Regions from separate parts of the Rhodococcus sp. P4_F3_2 genome, predicted to be linked through region 2. Evidence: riboswitches for the same ligand, from Rfam matches in the RefSeq annotation. Region 2 holds a riboswitch; the other holds the start of a gene.

Region 1 (7,747 bases), on a different contig from region 2:
CCTCGGCGACCATCGATGCAGATCCGGTGACGATGGCGGCCGCCGTCTTGGCCCCGGCGATCAGCGCGTTAGCCGCAAACGCCAGTACGACTGTCGTGGTGCTCTCGTCGCCGTTTCCCGTCGGCTCGGCCTTGGGTTCGATGCTCACGAACTTCAGGCTAGGCGGGTGGCGACGGTTTCGTGCGGTGACGCTCGGCGACGGAGCGCAGCAGTGTGTCGACGGCGTCGTGGAACTGCGTCAGGCCCGGCTCTTCGACGGGAAAGTGCCCGCACCCGTCCAGCATCACGAATTCTGTGGGTGCGTTGATGCGGCGGAGGAACTGCAGGCTCAGTTCGGGTGGCGTCCATCGGTCGTCGGCCGGGTGCGTGAGCAAGACGGGCGTCGTCCGAAATGCTTCGGGTGCGGTGTGCTCGAACGAGAAGTAGCTGCTGAGGAATCCGAGTGGCACCCGAACACCGCCACCGCGCGGATCGGTTGCGCACAGCGTCGCGAGTTCACGGTTGCTGCTCATGTTCGCGACGTCGGCGACCCAACGGATGGGCACGCGGATACGGCCCACCAGTCGTTCGGTGCGGCGCATCAGGGGAGCGCCGTAGACACCCATCGGGCCGAACCGCGCCGCGGCAGCTCTGGCCGACGGATGCGAGGGATCGAGCAGACAGGTGGCGACGACGGCGTCGGCCAGACCGGTCCGCGCGGCTACCTCGTAGGCCAGCAGACCGCCGATGCTGGCGCCCAACAACACCAGCGGCCGATCGTCGGCTGCCTTCTCGGCTCGGACGAGATCGCAGAGGAGATCGACCCACTGCTCGTACCGGACGCCGGCGGGATCGGCTACGACGGTGTCGCCGTACAGCGGAAGATCGGGGAAGAGGACTTCGGCTCCGAGTTTCACGCCGATCCCGGCGAACGGCCACAACGCGCCTGAGTAGCCGCCGGCGCCGTGGATGCCGAGAACACGAACCGGCGCGCCTGGAACCACTGCCCGTGCGACGTGGACGGTGTTGCCGTTCCACTCCCACCACGTCGGGGTCGGCGCCGGCATGTGATCGGTGTACCGGTCGGGCATAAACTTCGAGTAATCGGCGCTGGTCACCTAAACAATTCTCGGTATCGGCGTCGCGGCTGACAACTCGCATCGGAGGACCGTGTCGACTCGGCGGAAAAGGCCCTCCCAGCAGCGCTCGAGGGCTACCTACGACGCGATCCTGGAGGCAGCTACTCGCGTTTTCGCGTCGGAGGGCATGGCAGCGACCACCAACCGGATCGCTGACGAAGCAGGGGTGTCGGTGGGCTCGCTCTACCAGTATTTCGGCGACAAGTACGAGATCCTTGCGGAGTTGGCGAACCGTCACGTGAGTGCTGCGCGGGAGAGTTTTGCGCTCTGCCTTGCCGACATCGTCGAGCGTGAACTCGCCCCGGACGAGGCCGTCCGGATGTTGGTGGAGTGCGCGGTCGAAGTGAACAGTAAGCCGCGAGAGTTCTTTCACCTGCTCTACGATCAGGTTCCGCGTACGCGTGAGCTCATCGAGCAGGTCGAAGGAATGAATCGGCAACTGGTACTGGGTTTTTCGGAATACTTGCAGAGCCGCGGTTTCAGTGCGGACGATGCGTTGCTGACGTCGCGGCTGACTGTGACTGCCGTGGACAGCCAGGTGCATCGGGTTGTGCTGGAATCGGATTCACCCGGAGAACTTCGAGTGCGAACGGAAGCCGTCGTGCGGCAGGCGAGATCGATGATCGCGTCGGAATCCTGATCCGGTGTGCGGAATGGTGACCACAGTCCGTTATGGTTCTGACGTCATCATCGAGGTAATGGGAAGTCGGTGCAATTCCGGCGCGGTCCCGCCACTGTGAGGTCGTCCATGCGTCGACCGTAGCCAGATACCACCCTCGTTGACGTTGTGTCATGCCACGAGGATGGATCGGTCACACCATGAATGCTGTTGGCGGAGCTCTGTCTCCACCTACCCACCTGCCTTCGCCGAAGGCTGGTGCGCCTCGAGGACGGCTCAGTCCGGGTATCGTGCTGCCCGCTCTGCTGGTCGTCACCGTGCTCTCTGCTGTGTGCGCGTTGGCATTCGGATCCGAGATGCTCCCCGTGTCCACTGTGGTGGACGTGGTGCACTCGCGCTTCGGAGGCCCACCCGTCACGCGTTCCGAACTTGCGATCGTGTGGGGGATCAGAGCACCGCGGGTACTGCTCGGTCTGGCCGTCGGCGCTGGTCTTGCCGTCGCCGGCGCGGTGGTGCAAACCCTCGTTCGTAACGCTCTTGCCGATCCCCACCTGCTGGGAGTGTCGTCCGGCGCGAGTGTCGGTGCCACCGCCGTCATCACCACCGGACTGTTCGCCGGCGCGGGAGTGTGGGCGCTCAGTTTCGGCGCGATGATCGGGGCGTTGGGAGCTGCGATTCTCGTCTTCACCATCGCGACGCTGCAAGGCGGTATCACTCCACTGCGATTGGTTCTGACCGGCACCGTTACCGCATCCGCCCTGTCGGCGATCGCGAGTTTTCTGGTGCTGCGTACCAATGATTCCCAGGCCGCGCAGTCCGTATTGTTCTGGCTCCTGGGAAGTTTGGCCGGGGCATCCTGGGACAAGTTGTGGGCGCCGGTCATCGTTGTGTTCCTGCTGACGGCAGCGGTGTTCGCCCTGCACGGTTGGCTGGATGCGCTGGCGGCCGGACCGGACGTCGCGGCTTCGCTCGGTATTCCCATCCGAACCCTGCGAAACGTGCTGTTCGGCGTGCTGGCAGCGTTGGTCGGCACGATGGTTGCAGTGTCCGGCGCGATTGCCTTCGTAGGCTTGGTCATACCGCACGTCACACGCATGCTCGTCGGAGCCAGACATCGAGTGGTGTTGCCGGCGGCAGCGCTGATCGGCGCGTCGTTCCTGGTGTGGGTCGACGTCGTGGCGCGGACCTCGTTGCGGCCGACCGAGATCCCGCTGAGCGTGGTGACCGGGGTGATCGGTGCCCCGCTGTTTCTCCTGCTTCTCGGCCGTCGGCGCTACCGATTCGGTGGCAGTTCGTGAGCGCCCGCGCCCTGGCGGTGACCGCGTCCGGAGTCGTTGTCCGCATCGACCGCCGAACCGTCGTCAAGGGCGTCGACATCGCGGCGGACGCCGGTGCAGTAGTCGGCGTCGTCGGTCCGAACGGATCGGGCAAGTCGACTTTGTTGCGTGCGCTTGCCGGTCTCGGACCGATCGCTGACGGTGACGTCCGCGTCGGCGGCGAGTCCGTGCACGCGATGTCCGCGCGTTCGCGGGCCAAAGCCATTTCTTTTGTGGCGCAGGAAGAGCAGAGTCCCGCCGATTTGTTGGTTCACGAGTACGTGACTCTGGGGCGCACGCCACATACAAAGCCCTGGAGTGTCGGCGGAAAGCACGAGAATGCCGTCGTTGATCGTGCTCTGGGCGAGGTCGGAATGATCGAGCACCGATTCTCTTCGATGGACACGCTTTCCGGCGGCGAGCGTCGGCGGGTATTTCTCGCCCGAGGTCTCGCGCAGGACGCCGGCGTGCTCATCCTCGACGAGCCGACCAATCATCTCGACATCCGCCATCAACTCGAACTGCTCGATCTGGTCCGGTCGTTGGACCGGACGGTGATCATGGCACTGCACGACCTCGATTTGGCTGCGGCAGTGTGCGATCGGGTGCTCGTGCTCGCGGATGGAGTTGCCAGGGCGTTCGGACATCCATCCGACGTACTCACCACCTCGGTGGTGGCAACTGTCTTCGGCGTCGAGACTTTCGAGCTCGTGAACCCCGCGACAGGCCGTTCACACCTCGTATTCGAATCACGAAATTCTCAACTACAACAATCATTTTCGGAGAGTGCACTTTGATACATGTCAAGACTCGAGCGTCGTTCGGTGCGGTTGTAGCCGCGACAGCGTTGTTGACAGTTGCCGGCTGCTCGGCAACTGCACCGGTGGACGAAGCTGCAGACAAGACTTCGGTGACAGTGGAGAACTGCGGGACCGAAAGCACTTTCCAGCTTCCGATCGAGAACGTCGTTGCGACAAGCAATGCGGCCAATATCGGCACCATTCTCCGAGTCGGCGGTTTGGATCGTCTCGCGGCCGTCGTGTTGAACACGAACAACGACGCGATCATGGAGTCGATGTTCGGCCCTGGAATTGCGGACGTCCCACACCTGGACGGAACGATCACGATGGAGACGATTCTGGGTAAGCAGGCGGACCTGGTGGTCGGCTCCTACAGTGGCTTGTTCAAGGGAGCCTCCGGTGTGACGCCGGAATCGCTGCAGAGCAACAACATCGATGCATATGTGATCTCCGATAGTTGTAGGCAGAGTGCCGCAGCGGATTCCGCGCTCGGCACGATGGGTCCGTGGGATGCCCTTCGTGCGGACGTGACCAATTACGGAAAGCTGTTCGGAACCGAGGACACTGCCGCCGAGGCACTGACCGAATTTGATTCACGTTTGGCACGTCTGGAGTCCGCGCCAGATGCCGCCGACAAGCCGAAGGTCTTGATCTACGACAGCGGTGAAGAAGATCTGTACACCAGCGGAGGCAACGGAGCCCCCAACGGAATCATCGACGTCGCCGGGGGAACCAACGTGTTCGCCGACGTCGACAACACCTGGTTCAAAGCGAGCTGGGAGACCGTCGCGAAGTCAGAACCCGACGTCATCGTGATCATGGACTACAAGAAGAGCGCTGACGAAGTACAGGGCAAGATCGACGCGATCAAGAGCCGAGAAGGCCTACGCGATCTCGACGCCGTCAAGCAGAACCGCTTCGTCGTACTCCCGCTCGCCATGTTCACCAGCGGATTCCCCAACGTCTACGGCGCGGAAGAGCTGCGCGCGAAGATCGAAGAGTTCGGACTTGCTCCGTCGAGCGGGATCGACTGGACAACCGCGCCGTCGGCATGAGTGTCGACAGTGGTTCGCATCGGGTGATCGTCGTACTTCGGCCGACCGTCAGCGGCCTCGACGAGTCGGCCGCGCGACGGATGTTCGACGCTGTTCGGGCCGGCACCGACGCCGACGTTCGTATTGCGTACCTCGATGTCGCGTCGCCGAGCCTTCACGAGGAACTCGATCGAGCGCATACCGATGACGTGGGCAAGGTCGTGTTGATTCCAGTTGCGGTGCCGAGGGATCGGTACCTGCTCACGTGGACCAGCAAGGCGGTTGCGAACTGGCGCGAAACCCGGATCGGTGCCGAACTGGAAGTCTCGCTCCACGAATCGGAAACGCTCGAAGGTGCTGTGGCCGCGCAGGTGATCGATGAACTCGGCGCGGCCGGAAAGCCGATCACTGCCAGTCCGGCGTCGTATCGCAGTCCGGCTTGGTCGGTGATCGAGCAGCACGATACACATCTGTTGGTGTGCAAGGGGCCCCGCTGCATGGCGTACGGAGCAGGGCCTCTCCACCGGGCCATGAGTGCGGCGGCCAAAGGCACTTCGGCAAAGGTGACGGGAACCGGTTGTCTGAGCCCGTGCAACCTGGGCCCGTTGGTGATCGCGAACCCCGGTGGCACCTGGTTCGGTCATGTGGACGCCGGTGATGCCGAGGCCTTGGTGTCCGGTCGCGAGGATCGATTGGCGGATAACGTTCTGGACCGGTAGATACCGGGTCGGTGAAAGCAAAGAACCCGCTGGGCGCGAAGTGCGCTCAGCGGGTTCTGTCCATCAGTGAGACGGTCAATTCGATTCAATTGGTCGAATATTTCTTGCGGACCCGGTCAGCCTGAATTGATTTCTCTTGAATGCAACCAGGACCCTGTGGCGATTGTCCGTCAATCAGACGACTGCCATGAGTATCGAGATTTGGTAGAAATATTCAGACCAATGCGAATTCGAGGAGTGAACCATGGGATACGACAATAGGTGCCGGGATTGCCAGCACGGCAAATGTTCGGTCTGCAACGGGGAGGGGAAGGTGTGGGGAACCTTTGGAAATTGCACGAGGTGCCACGGGCAAGGCGGTAGCCCATGCGCGCAGCACCGATGAGTCAATGCTGCTCAGGCTAGCGCAGTAGGTTCGGTGAACGTCGATGTCAACGCTATGAGAGTTGGCTGCCGAGTGCCTGAATCCGGCGAAAAATATTCGTTATCAATCGGTCGAGAGGATATTCAATGGACATGGTAGTAGTCGGATTCATTGCATTCATCTCCTATGCTGTAATCGGTCGGGCAATAGGGACGTCTTACTGGAGAAGGAAACACGGAGTGTATCGCTCCTTTTTCTCGACAGAGGCGATATTTACAGGAATGTTCGGATTTCTAGCAGTTGGTCTCACGTGGCCCGTTTCCATATTCATCCCTGCAGTTCGAGCGCCCGAGCTTTGCACGCACGGCAGTCATATCCTGGAACGGGATTCTGCGCGTCGCGAGTATGAGCAGATGGAGGATGCGCTTCGTCGGGAGCGTGGACTGGCCTGAATGGTGCCTCGATTACGTTTGAAGCCCGCCGATTGACCAATCGGCGGGCTTCAAACATTCATGTCTCAGGAACCGAAGGGAAGGGTTCCCGGCGGGATCTGGTATCCACTGCTGCCGACGGAGGCGCTGCCCCAGAGTGCGAGGAAAGCGTTGATGGCGTTGGTGAGCATATGAATGTCCTTTGTGAGATGACTGATTCGTTTTCGACGGTACCGGGTGGATCTGTGGATTCGCTGGGAGTTGGCACCCATTTCATGGGGCTGGCACCCGTTCCGGCAGGTCGGAACGGGTGCCAACTGTCAGCAAAGGGTGCCAACTCCCGGGTGGGTCAGCCCACGTAGCCGGGCGGCATGAGTACGGACTTGGTCTCGCAGAAGGCTTCGAGGCCCTCAGGTCCGTTCTCGCGCCCGATACCGGAGTTCTTGTAACCACCGAACGGTGATCCGGGATCGAAGGCGTACCAGTTGATCGCGTAGGTACCAGTGCGGATCTGCGCGGCAACTTCGAGTCCGTGATCGATGTCGGTGGTCCACACCGATCCGGCGAGGCCGTAATCCGAATCGTTGGCGATCTTGATGGCCTCGTCCTCGGAGTCGTACGGGATCACCGAGAGGACGGGTCCGAAGATCTCCTCGCGTGCGATGGTCATCGAGTTGTCCACGTCGGCGAAGATCGTCGGCTCGACGTACCAGCCCTTGTCCAGGCCGGCGGGACGTCCACCACCGAGTACGACGCGCGCGCCTTCTTCCTTGCCCTTGGCGATATAGCCCTCGACGCGCTCGCGCTGCTTCTCGGAGATCAGCGGGCCGAGTTGTGCTGCGGGATCGGACGGATCGCCGACGGTCATGAAGCCTGCCGCGGTCTTCATTCCCTCGATGACCTCGTCGTAACGCGAACGGGGAGCGAGGATTCGGGTCTGAGCGACACAGGCCTGGCCGGTGTTCATCAGGCCGGACATGACGAGCATCGGCATTCCGGCGGCGATGTCGGCGTCCTCGAGGATGATCGCGGCGGACTTGCCACCCAGTTCGAGGGAGCAGCGCTTGAGGTTCTGCGCGGCGATGGCACCGATCTTGCGGCCGACGGCACTGGATCCGGTGAACGTGATCTTGTCGATGCCCGCATGAGAGACCAGGTATTCGCCGGTCTCGGCTCCGCCGGGGAGCACGGAGATGACGCCTTCGGGAACGCCTGCCTCGGTGAAGATCTCGGCGATCACGTGGACGGAGAGAGGGGATTCGGGTGCGGGCTTGAGCAGTACGGTGCAGCCGGCGAGCAGCGCGGGGGCCAGCTTGTTGATCGCCAGGAACAGCGGGACGTTCCAG
Region 2 (7,747 bases):
ACGAAGGATCGTGCCGCTGTGGCCGTCGTCCTTCCACGTCAATGCCACGCCGCTGCCGATGACGCGATCTCGGGGGATGCCGTAGACCTCCTGACTGATCGGCCGCATGAAATCACGTCCGCCGCCAGAGACTATGTAGTTGGAGAAGCCTTTGGCAGCAAGGTAATCGAGCAACTCCACCATGGGCGAATAGCTGCAGTGCAAATACTTGCGATCGAGAGTGGGATGCGAAGCAGTGCGCAGGTAGGTATCGGCGTGGGTTTCGAATTCGTCGACTGTGACTTCGGCGAATGCCGCCAGGACACCGGCCGCGAGCACCTTCAGTGCGCTGTCGTCGCCGCGATAGTGCTTCGAGATCACATCGTTCAACCAGACGTAGTCCTGTTCGAACGCCGCCTGCCACGGTTGACGGTTGCGAAGAGTCGGATCCTGGTTGGTCATCTCGACGAGGCGGCGCAAGATGAAGTCGAGTTGGATCGGCATCGGCTTCTCACACCACAGGGTTCCGTCGTTGTCGAAGACTGCGATCCGGTCTTCCGGTGCGATTTCGTCCGGACTTCCCTCAGTCGTCGCGCGTTCGACGAATTGCCTGATGGCCTGTTTCGGCGTGCCGTCCTGCCAGCTCGGAAGCGGGTCAGAGTTATCGGAGGTGGAGGCTTCAACGAATTGACTGCTCATGTGGTCCCTGGCTTCCAGTGAGGCGATGACAGACCCGGCACTTTCATACTCGGACCTCCTGCCGAAGATGGCATCGCCCATTTCGGGCGACAGCGCTTCGGTGAGCACAATCGGGGTATGCGATTGACCATGCAGCCGTAGAGGCTGGCATTCAGATCACCTACAAGGAGCCAGGTCATGGCCAACGCATTCAAAGGCGTCGTCAACCTCGATATTCGCGATTCGATTCCCGACTGGAGCCCGTACGAGCAGCCGAAGGCTGCCGCCGGCACGCCGAACATTCTCTACATCGTTCTCGACGACGTCGGATTCGGCGCCTTGGGTTGCTACGGGGGACCGATCGAGACGCCGAACATCGACCGCATCGCGGGCAACGGATTGCGGTACGGGCAGTGGCACACCACAGCGCTGTGCTCACCGACGCGATCGTGTCTGCTCACCGGCCGGAACCACACGACCAACGGAATGGCTTGCATCAGTGAGTGCGCGGTCGGGTTTCCCGGCGGGAACGGTCACATCCCTCCCGAATGTGCCACGCTCGCCGAGGTTCTGGTCGAGCAGGGGTTCAGTACCGCGATGGTCGGCAAATGGCACCTCTGCGCCGAAGACGAGATGAATCTTGCTTCCACGAAACGGAATTGGCCGGTCGGTCGCGGATTCGAGCGGTTCTACGGCTTTCTCGGTGCCGAGACCAATCAGTGGTATCCCGACCTCGTCCACGACAACCACCCCGTCGAACAGCCGTCGACGCCGGAAGAGGGGTATCACTTCAGCGTCGACATCACCGACAGAGCGCTCGAATACATCGGCGACGTGAAGTCGATAGCTCCGGACCGGCCTGTATTTCTCTACTACGCACCCGGGTGCGCACACGCTCCACATCACGCGCCCCGCGAATGGGCCGATCGCTACGCGGGCAGGTTCGACGCAGGGTACGAAGCCATGCGGGATGAGATTCTGGCGAGGCAGAAGGACATGGGACTTGTCCCGAACGACACGACTCTGCCCTCACTCAACCCGATAGGCACTCCTGACACCCGCACCGGACCTGACGGCGAACCGTTCCCGCCGCTGGATTTCACCCGCCCCTGGGACACCCTGTCCGCTGACGAGCAACGACTGTTCTCACGGATGGCGGAGGTGTACGCGGGCTTCCTCTCGCACTGCGACGATCAGATCGGACGCTTGCTCGAATACCTCGAAGAAATCGAGCAGCTGGACAACACGATCATCGTGGTGGTTTCCGACAACGGTGCCAGCGGTGAGGGCGGACCCGACGGATCAGTCAACGAGAACAAAATCGCGAACGGGGTACCCGACGACCTCGCCGAGAACCTGGCAAAGCTGGACGAGTTGGGCAGCACCGAGACGTACAACCACTATCCCAACGGGTGGGCGATGGCGTTCAACACGCCCTTCAAGATGTGGAAGCGGTACTCGTTCAACGGCGGAACCTGCGACCCCTGCATCATCTCGTGGCCGGAGGGCATCGACGCCCGAGGCGAGATTCGAGATCAGTACCACCATGCCATCGACGTCGTCCCGACTCTGCTCGACTGCGTCGGTGTCGACTTGCCCGACACGGTGAAGGGATACACCCAGCACCCGATCCAAGGCGTGAGCATGCGGTACAGCTTCGACGCCGGCAACATCCCCACCGCCAAGCACACCCAGTTCTATTCGATGCTCGGAGGACGAGGGATTTGGCATGACGGGTGGAAGGCCGTCACCACGCACCCGACTCTGAGCGGGTGGGGTCATTTCTCGGAAGACACCTGGGAGCTCTACCACACGGAGGTGGACCGAGCCGAGCTCCGGAACCTTTCCGGCGAAGAACCCGGCAGGCTCGCCGAGCTCGTGGGGTTGTGGTTCCACGAGGCCGGCGCCAATCAAGCTCTGCCACTGGATGATCGGTCAGGTGTCGAACTCCTCACCACACCTCGCCCCCAGCTGGCTCCGCCGCGCAACCGGTACGTCTACCGTCCAGGGGGAGCCGAGGTACCGGAAGCCGTCGCTGTCAACCTTCGTAATCGTTCATACTCGATCGGGGCAGTTGTCGACTTGGCCGAACCGGGTGCGGCCGGCGTGCTCTTCTCTCATGGTGGCAGGTTCGGTGGTCATTCGCTGTACGTCAAGGACAACCGACTGCATTACGTGTACAACTTCCTCGGCAGTGAACAGCAGAAGATCGATGCCACCGAAGACCTTCCCATCGGCGAAAATGTAATCTTGGCAGCAACTTTCGACAAGGAAGGTGAGGATCCGCCGGGCACTGCGCACGGGGTGCTCGGCCTCTACTACGGCGATCGTAAAGTCGGTGAGGGCAGAATCCGCACTCAGCCAGGCAAGTTCAGCATCGGCGGCGGCGAAGGGCTCAATGCTGGCCGTGACAGCGGGGAGCCTGTGACCGACGACTACCCGGGTACCTCACCATGGGCGTTTACCGGTGGAACGCTCAGCCGGGTGGCGATCGACGTCAGTGGGGAACCGTACGTCGACCTCGAACGCGAAGCAGTGGCGATGCTCTCGCGTGAATGACAGATCTGCGTGCGTCTAATCCGAGCTGGGTGGAAGGTATCTCACGGTGGGTACTCCGCCGGGACCGTCCAGGCGGACTTCGGCATCGACCTGGTAGACCTCGGCTATCAGGTCGGCGGTGAGGACCTCGGTCGGGCTTCCGCGGGCAACGATGGAGCCACGGTTCAGCATCACTATCGAATCGCAGAACATGGCGGCCAGATTCAGATCGTGCAATGCCATGATCGTGGTGGTGGGCAGGCGACGCACGAGCGCGAGCAATTCGAGTTGATGGTTGATGTCCAGGTGATTGGTCGGTTCGTCGAGCAGCAACTCGTGAGGTTCCTGAGCGAGGGCGCGCGCGATCTGCACGCGTTGGCGCTCCCCGCCGGACAGGGTGTGCCACGACCGGTCGAGCATCCCGGAGAGGTTGGTGTGTTCGATCGCCGCGCGGACGGCGTCGCGGTCGGAACCTGAATGCCCGCCCCACAATCCGCGGTGCGGGGTGCGTCCCAATTCGACGACCTCGGCTACCGTCAGGTCGATCTCCGTGTTGCTGTGCTGATCGACGGTGGCAATCCGACGCGCGACATCTCGGCGTTTCCAGTCAGGCAACGGAGTTCGGTCCAGAGTCACCTCCCCGATTGTCGGACGGTTCTGCCCGGCAAGCAGTTTCAGCAGTGTCGATTTTCCCGAACCGTTGGGGCCGAGAAGCCCCACCGTACTTCCGACGGTGGGGGACACGTCGAGGGCGTCGACTATGAGCGCCCCGCCGACCCGCCAGCTGACGCCGGCCGCTTCGAGTGTCATGGCCTGGCCTTTCGTCTCCAGAGGATGACGGCAAACGCAGGCACGCCGACCAACGCGGTTACCACACCGGCCGGGAGTTCCTGCGGCGCAATGGCTGTACGTGCCACAGCGTCGACCCAGACCAGGAAGATCGAGCCGATCAGTGCGGACGCGGGCAGCAGTCGCCGATGGCTCGGACCGACGAGAGCCCGTGCCGCATGCGGGAGGACGAGGCCCACAAAGCCAATGGCGCCTGCGACGCTCACGATCACCGCCGTCATCAAAGCTGTTGCCAACAACAGGGTCACGCGCACTCGCCACACGTTCACCCCCAGCGACGACGCCGCGTCCTCGCCGAAGGCAAAGGCGTCGAGTGCGCGGGAGTGAGTCAGACAGACCACGAGGCCGACGGCGACCACCGCAGCGCAGAGCGCGACGTCGAGCCAGTCGGCGCCGCCGAGTGAGCCCAGGAGCCAGAACATCACGCCGCGAGTCTGCTCGGGATCGGCCGAGGTGATCACGATGAACGAGGTGAGCGCCGAGAACAGTTGGGTCGCGGCGACTCCGGCCAGGATCACCCGATCCGGCGTGCCGCCGGCCGCATGGGCGAGCAGCAACACAAGGGCGAAGGAGATCATCGCGCCGATGAAAGCGCCGCTCGACAAGCCGATCACCCCCGACCCGACTCCGAGGATCACGATCAGTACGGCACCGGTCGAGGCGCCGGACGAGATACCGAGGACAAATGGATCAGCCAGTGGATTGCGAAGCAGAGACTGCATGATCGCCCCGCACAGCCCGAGGCCCGCACCGCAGAGCGCGGCGAGCAGAGTACGTGGCAGACGAAGATCCCACACGATGCCGTCGCGGATAGGGGTGACGTCCGCCGCGGTACCGCCGAGATGGCCGACGACGATCGAGGCCACCTCACCGACCGACAGACCGGCCGGCCCCAACGTGATCGCCACGGCGGCCGACCCGGCCAGCGTGACAACACCGATCACCCACAGCAGGGTGACGGTCGTCGGGTTGTCACGCAGGCGAACTCTTGTCGTCATCTCACGCCGTAGACCACGTAGTCGTCGAACAGTTGCCAGACCGTTCCCGACTCTCGAAAACCTGCTTGCGCGAGCGCCGCCAACTGGAAGTCGACGGCAGTGGGCGCGGTAGCGTCGCGTCCGGCGAATCTGCGCTCACGCTCGTCGGTCAGTGGTCCGATGCCGGGAGTTGCCCGCAACTCCTCCCACCAGCTGTCCCACTCGGGAGCGCCGGAAGCAAAGGCGGAGCGTTGCGTCTGCTCGTCGTGAGCCTTCGCCCATCGACCGATGACGGGGGAGCGGCTGTCGAAGCGGAAGTGATCACCGTTGAGCAGGACTCCGTCAGGGCTCAGCAGTTCGCGGCACTGCCGGTACACCTCGACGAGCTGTTGCGGTTGTAACCAGTGCAGCGCAGTTGTCGACACTATCGCCTGCACCGGTGCAGTCACCGAAGTCGGCCAATCGGTGCTCAGCAGGTCTGCGTCGACCAGCTGCAGTCGGTCACCGAAACGAGTCGACGACTGACGGGCGACTTCCAGCAGCATCGGGTCGTAATCGATCCCCACAACGCTCGCGTGCTTGAACTTCTCGAGGATCCGGGCGCTCAGTGAGCCCGGTCCGCAGGCCAGGTCGACAACCGTGAACGGGGTGTGCGCGTACTGCAATTCGAGAACGTCGAGAATCGCGTCGAATCGCTTTTCACGGTCGGCGATGTATGCCGCCTGCTGGTCGTCCCACTGACGCACCAGTTCACTGATCTCCGCGGACATCTAGACCACACCCAACTGGCGCAGCCCGTCGGAGAGCTGTTCGATGCCACCGACATTGCGGATCGAGGGATCCATCGTCGTTCCCTCGAGGATGATGTAACGCTTGTTCTTCACTGCGGTGAGCTTGCTGGCGACCGGGTCCGATTCGAGGAACGCGATCTTGTCTGCGGCACTGTCGCCGTCTCCGCCGCGGTCGAGATCTGCGAGCACCAGCACGGTCGGGTCTCGATCGAGCACACTCTCCCAACCGATTTCGGGCCAGTACTGTTTGTTGTCGTCGAAGGCGTTCTTCGCGCCCACCGCGTCGGTCATGATTCCCGGTGCACCGCAGCACCCGGCGAAGTACGGAGTCTTCGTGGCTGCGTACCACCACGCCAGCGTCACGTTTTCGGCTCCCAGCGACGCCGTGGCGGTGGCCGCGCGATCCTTCAAACTCTCGGTCAGCTCGACACCTTTGTCCTTGACGTCGAACAGTGTTGCCACGTCGCCGATTTCGGCGTACAAGTCGTCGAGTGTGAGGGCCTTGCTCTGCTCGGCATCCTGACCGGTGCACTCGCTGGGCGACTGGTACGTCGCGACCCCGAGGTCGGTGAACTTGGTCCGGTCGGCGATGCCTTCCGAGGTGAACGTGTAATTGAAGGTCGTGTAGACCATGTCCGGTTCGCGTTCGAGGACACTCTCGAAGGACGGGAACTCGGTGTCGAAAGCTTGAACCTGACCGCGTGCCTCACGTAATTCGGGGAGTACGTCGTCGTCGCTCATGGCGTAGCCGGCCATCCGGTCCTGCACTCCCAGTGCGAACAGCATTTCGGCCGCAGGCTGATTTACCGCGATCGCCCGTTCGATCGGTCGCTCCACCGTGACGTCTCGGCCACAGTTCTGGACTGTCACGCGCGATTGTTCGGAAGAGTTGGATTGTCGGGCAGCACTGTCGTCGGAGGAGCAGGCAACCAACGACGCGCTCAACAAGGCCGCGACGGCAGCGGCGGGTAGGCGAAGTCTGGACAGACGCATGGAATCTCGTTCTCGCAGGGGCTCGTTCGCGGAGCCCGTTACCGTGTGAACAGGCGCCTGTTGACCCCTGCTGCCAGCCGGTATTCGGACTCGAGATCGCCCCACCCGAGCGCCTTCCCAGATTTTCATCCAGTGGCGTAAGCCCGGGCGGTCACCCTCACCGCTGCGCGTCAGTTCCGGATTCACACCGGATTCCCTGACCCCCTGTGTGGAGGTCCGCTGGCACAGAGGAACTTATCACCGCAGTGCACGGCCGGTCAGGTCGGCCGGTGTACGCGATCAGATCTCGATGGCCAGGTCGTCGATGTCGGTCAGGGTTCCACCGCCGGCGAGGATTCGCTCGTAGTTCTCGCGCCGACGGAGGTCGATTTCGGTGTTGCTGATGCCGCGCTTCCAGTAACCGAATATCGCGACGTCGTCTTTGTCGAGTCCGACGGTCGACCGAAAGTGCTTACGGATTGCGCGCATCTCGTTGCGTTCACCGGCTCCCCACACGACGTAGCTCGCGGGATCGGCGAGCTCGCGTGCTCGTACCGCCAGTGGGCCGTCGGGCTCGGCGAGATCTGCGCTCACGCGGTGAAGCTCCAGGCCGGGGAGGGCGGGCAGTTCGGCGAAAGCGACCTCGTCATCTGTTGTGACCCAGCCGATTCCGACCACGTCGGTAGGTAGCTGCTCGATGATCGAGTACAGCGCAGGTATTGCGGTGCCGTCCAGAAAAAGTGCGATCCGTCGACCGGGAACGTCGGGGACCAAGAAGTGTGGTCGCGGACCGGTGAGACCGAAGGTGTCACCGATGGTCAACGCCGCTGCCCACCTCATCATCGGGCTGGTCTGTCCGTGCAGGACCACGTCGATGACGATCGATCCGGTGGCGGAATCGTAGGAACGCACCGTGTACACACGCGAAGCGTCGTCGAAATTGGGCCCGAGATTCATTCGTAC

Evidence for each region. Region 2 has a riboswitch for cobalamin ahead of AC1DWA_RS31215 (ABC transporter substrate-binding protein). Riboswitches for the same ligand answer to the same signal wherever they lie in the genome.
Region 1: it holds a riboswitch for cobalamin, as region 2 does, so the genes downstream of both, AC1DWA_RS03935 (FecCD family ABC transporter permease) here and AC1DWA_RS31215 (ABC transporter substrate-binding protein) in region 2, are expected to answer to the same signal.

What each region holds. Positions count from the first base shown of each region.
Region 1 is NZ_JBFUJN010000002.1:270,027-277,773, forward strand. Features, by position in the region: gene AC1DWA_RS03920 (cation diffusion facilitator family transporter) at 1-148, opposite strand, end outside; gene AC1DWA_RS03925 (alpha/beta hydrolase) at 159-1,097, opposite strand; gene AC1DWA_RS03930 (TetR/AcrR family transcriptional regulator) at 1,150-1,758, shown strand; cobalamin riboswitch at 1,775-1,910, shown strand; gene AC1DWA_RS03935 (FecCD family ABC transporter permease) at 2,028-3,035, shown strand; gene AC1DWA_RS03940 (ABC transporter ATP-binding protein) at 3,032-3,850, shown strand; gene AC1DWA_RS03945 (ABC transporter substrate-binding protein) at 3,847-4,908, shown strand; gene AC1DWA_RS03950 ((2Fe-2S) ferredoxin domain-containing protein) at 4,905-5,606, shown strand; gene AC1DWA_RS03955 (aldehyde dehydrogenase) at 6,751-7,747, opposite strand, start outside.
Region 2 is NZ_JBFUJN010000056.1:5,415-13,161, forward strand. Features, by position in the region: gene AC1DWA_RS31190 (HAD family hydrolase) at 1-678, opposite strand, end outside; gene AC1DWA_RS31195 (arylsulfatase) at 856-3,216, shown strand; gene AC1DWA_RS31200 (ABC transporter ATP-binding protein) at 3,232-4,005, opposite strand; gene AC1DWA_RS31205 (FecCD family ABC transporter permease) at 4,002-5,042, opposite strand; gene AC1DWA_RS31210 (class I SAM-dependent methyltransferase) at 5,039-5,791, opposite strand; gene AC1DWA_RS31215 (ABC transporter substrate-binding protein) at 5,792-6,805, opposite strand; cobalamin riboswitch at 6,864-7,044, opposite strand; gene AC1DWA_RS31220 (siderophore-interacting protein) at 7,085-7,747, opposite strand, start outside.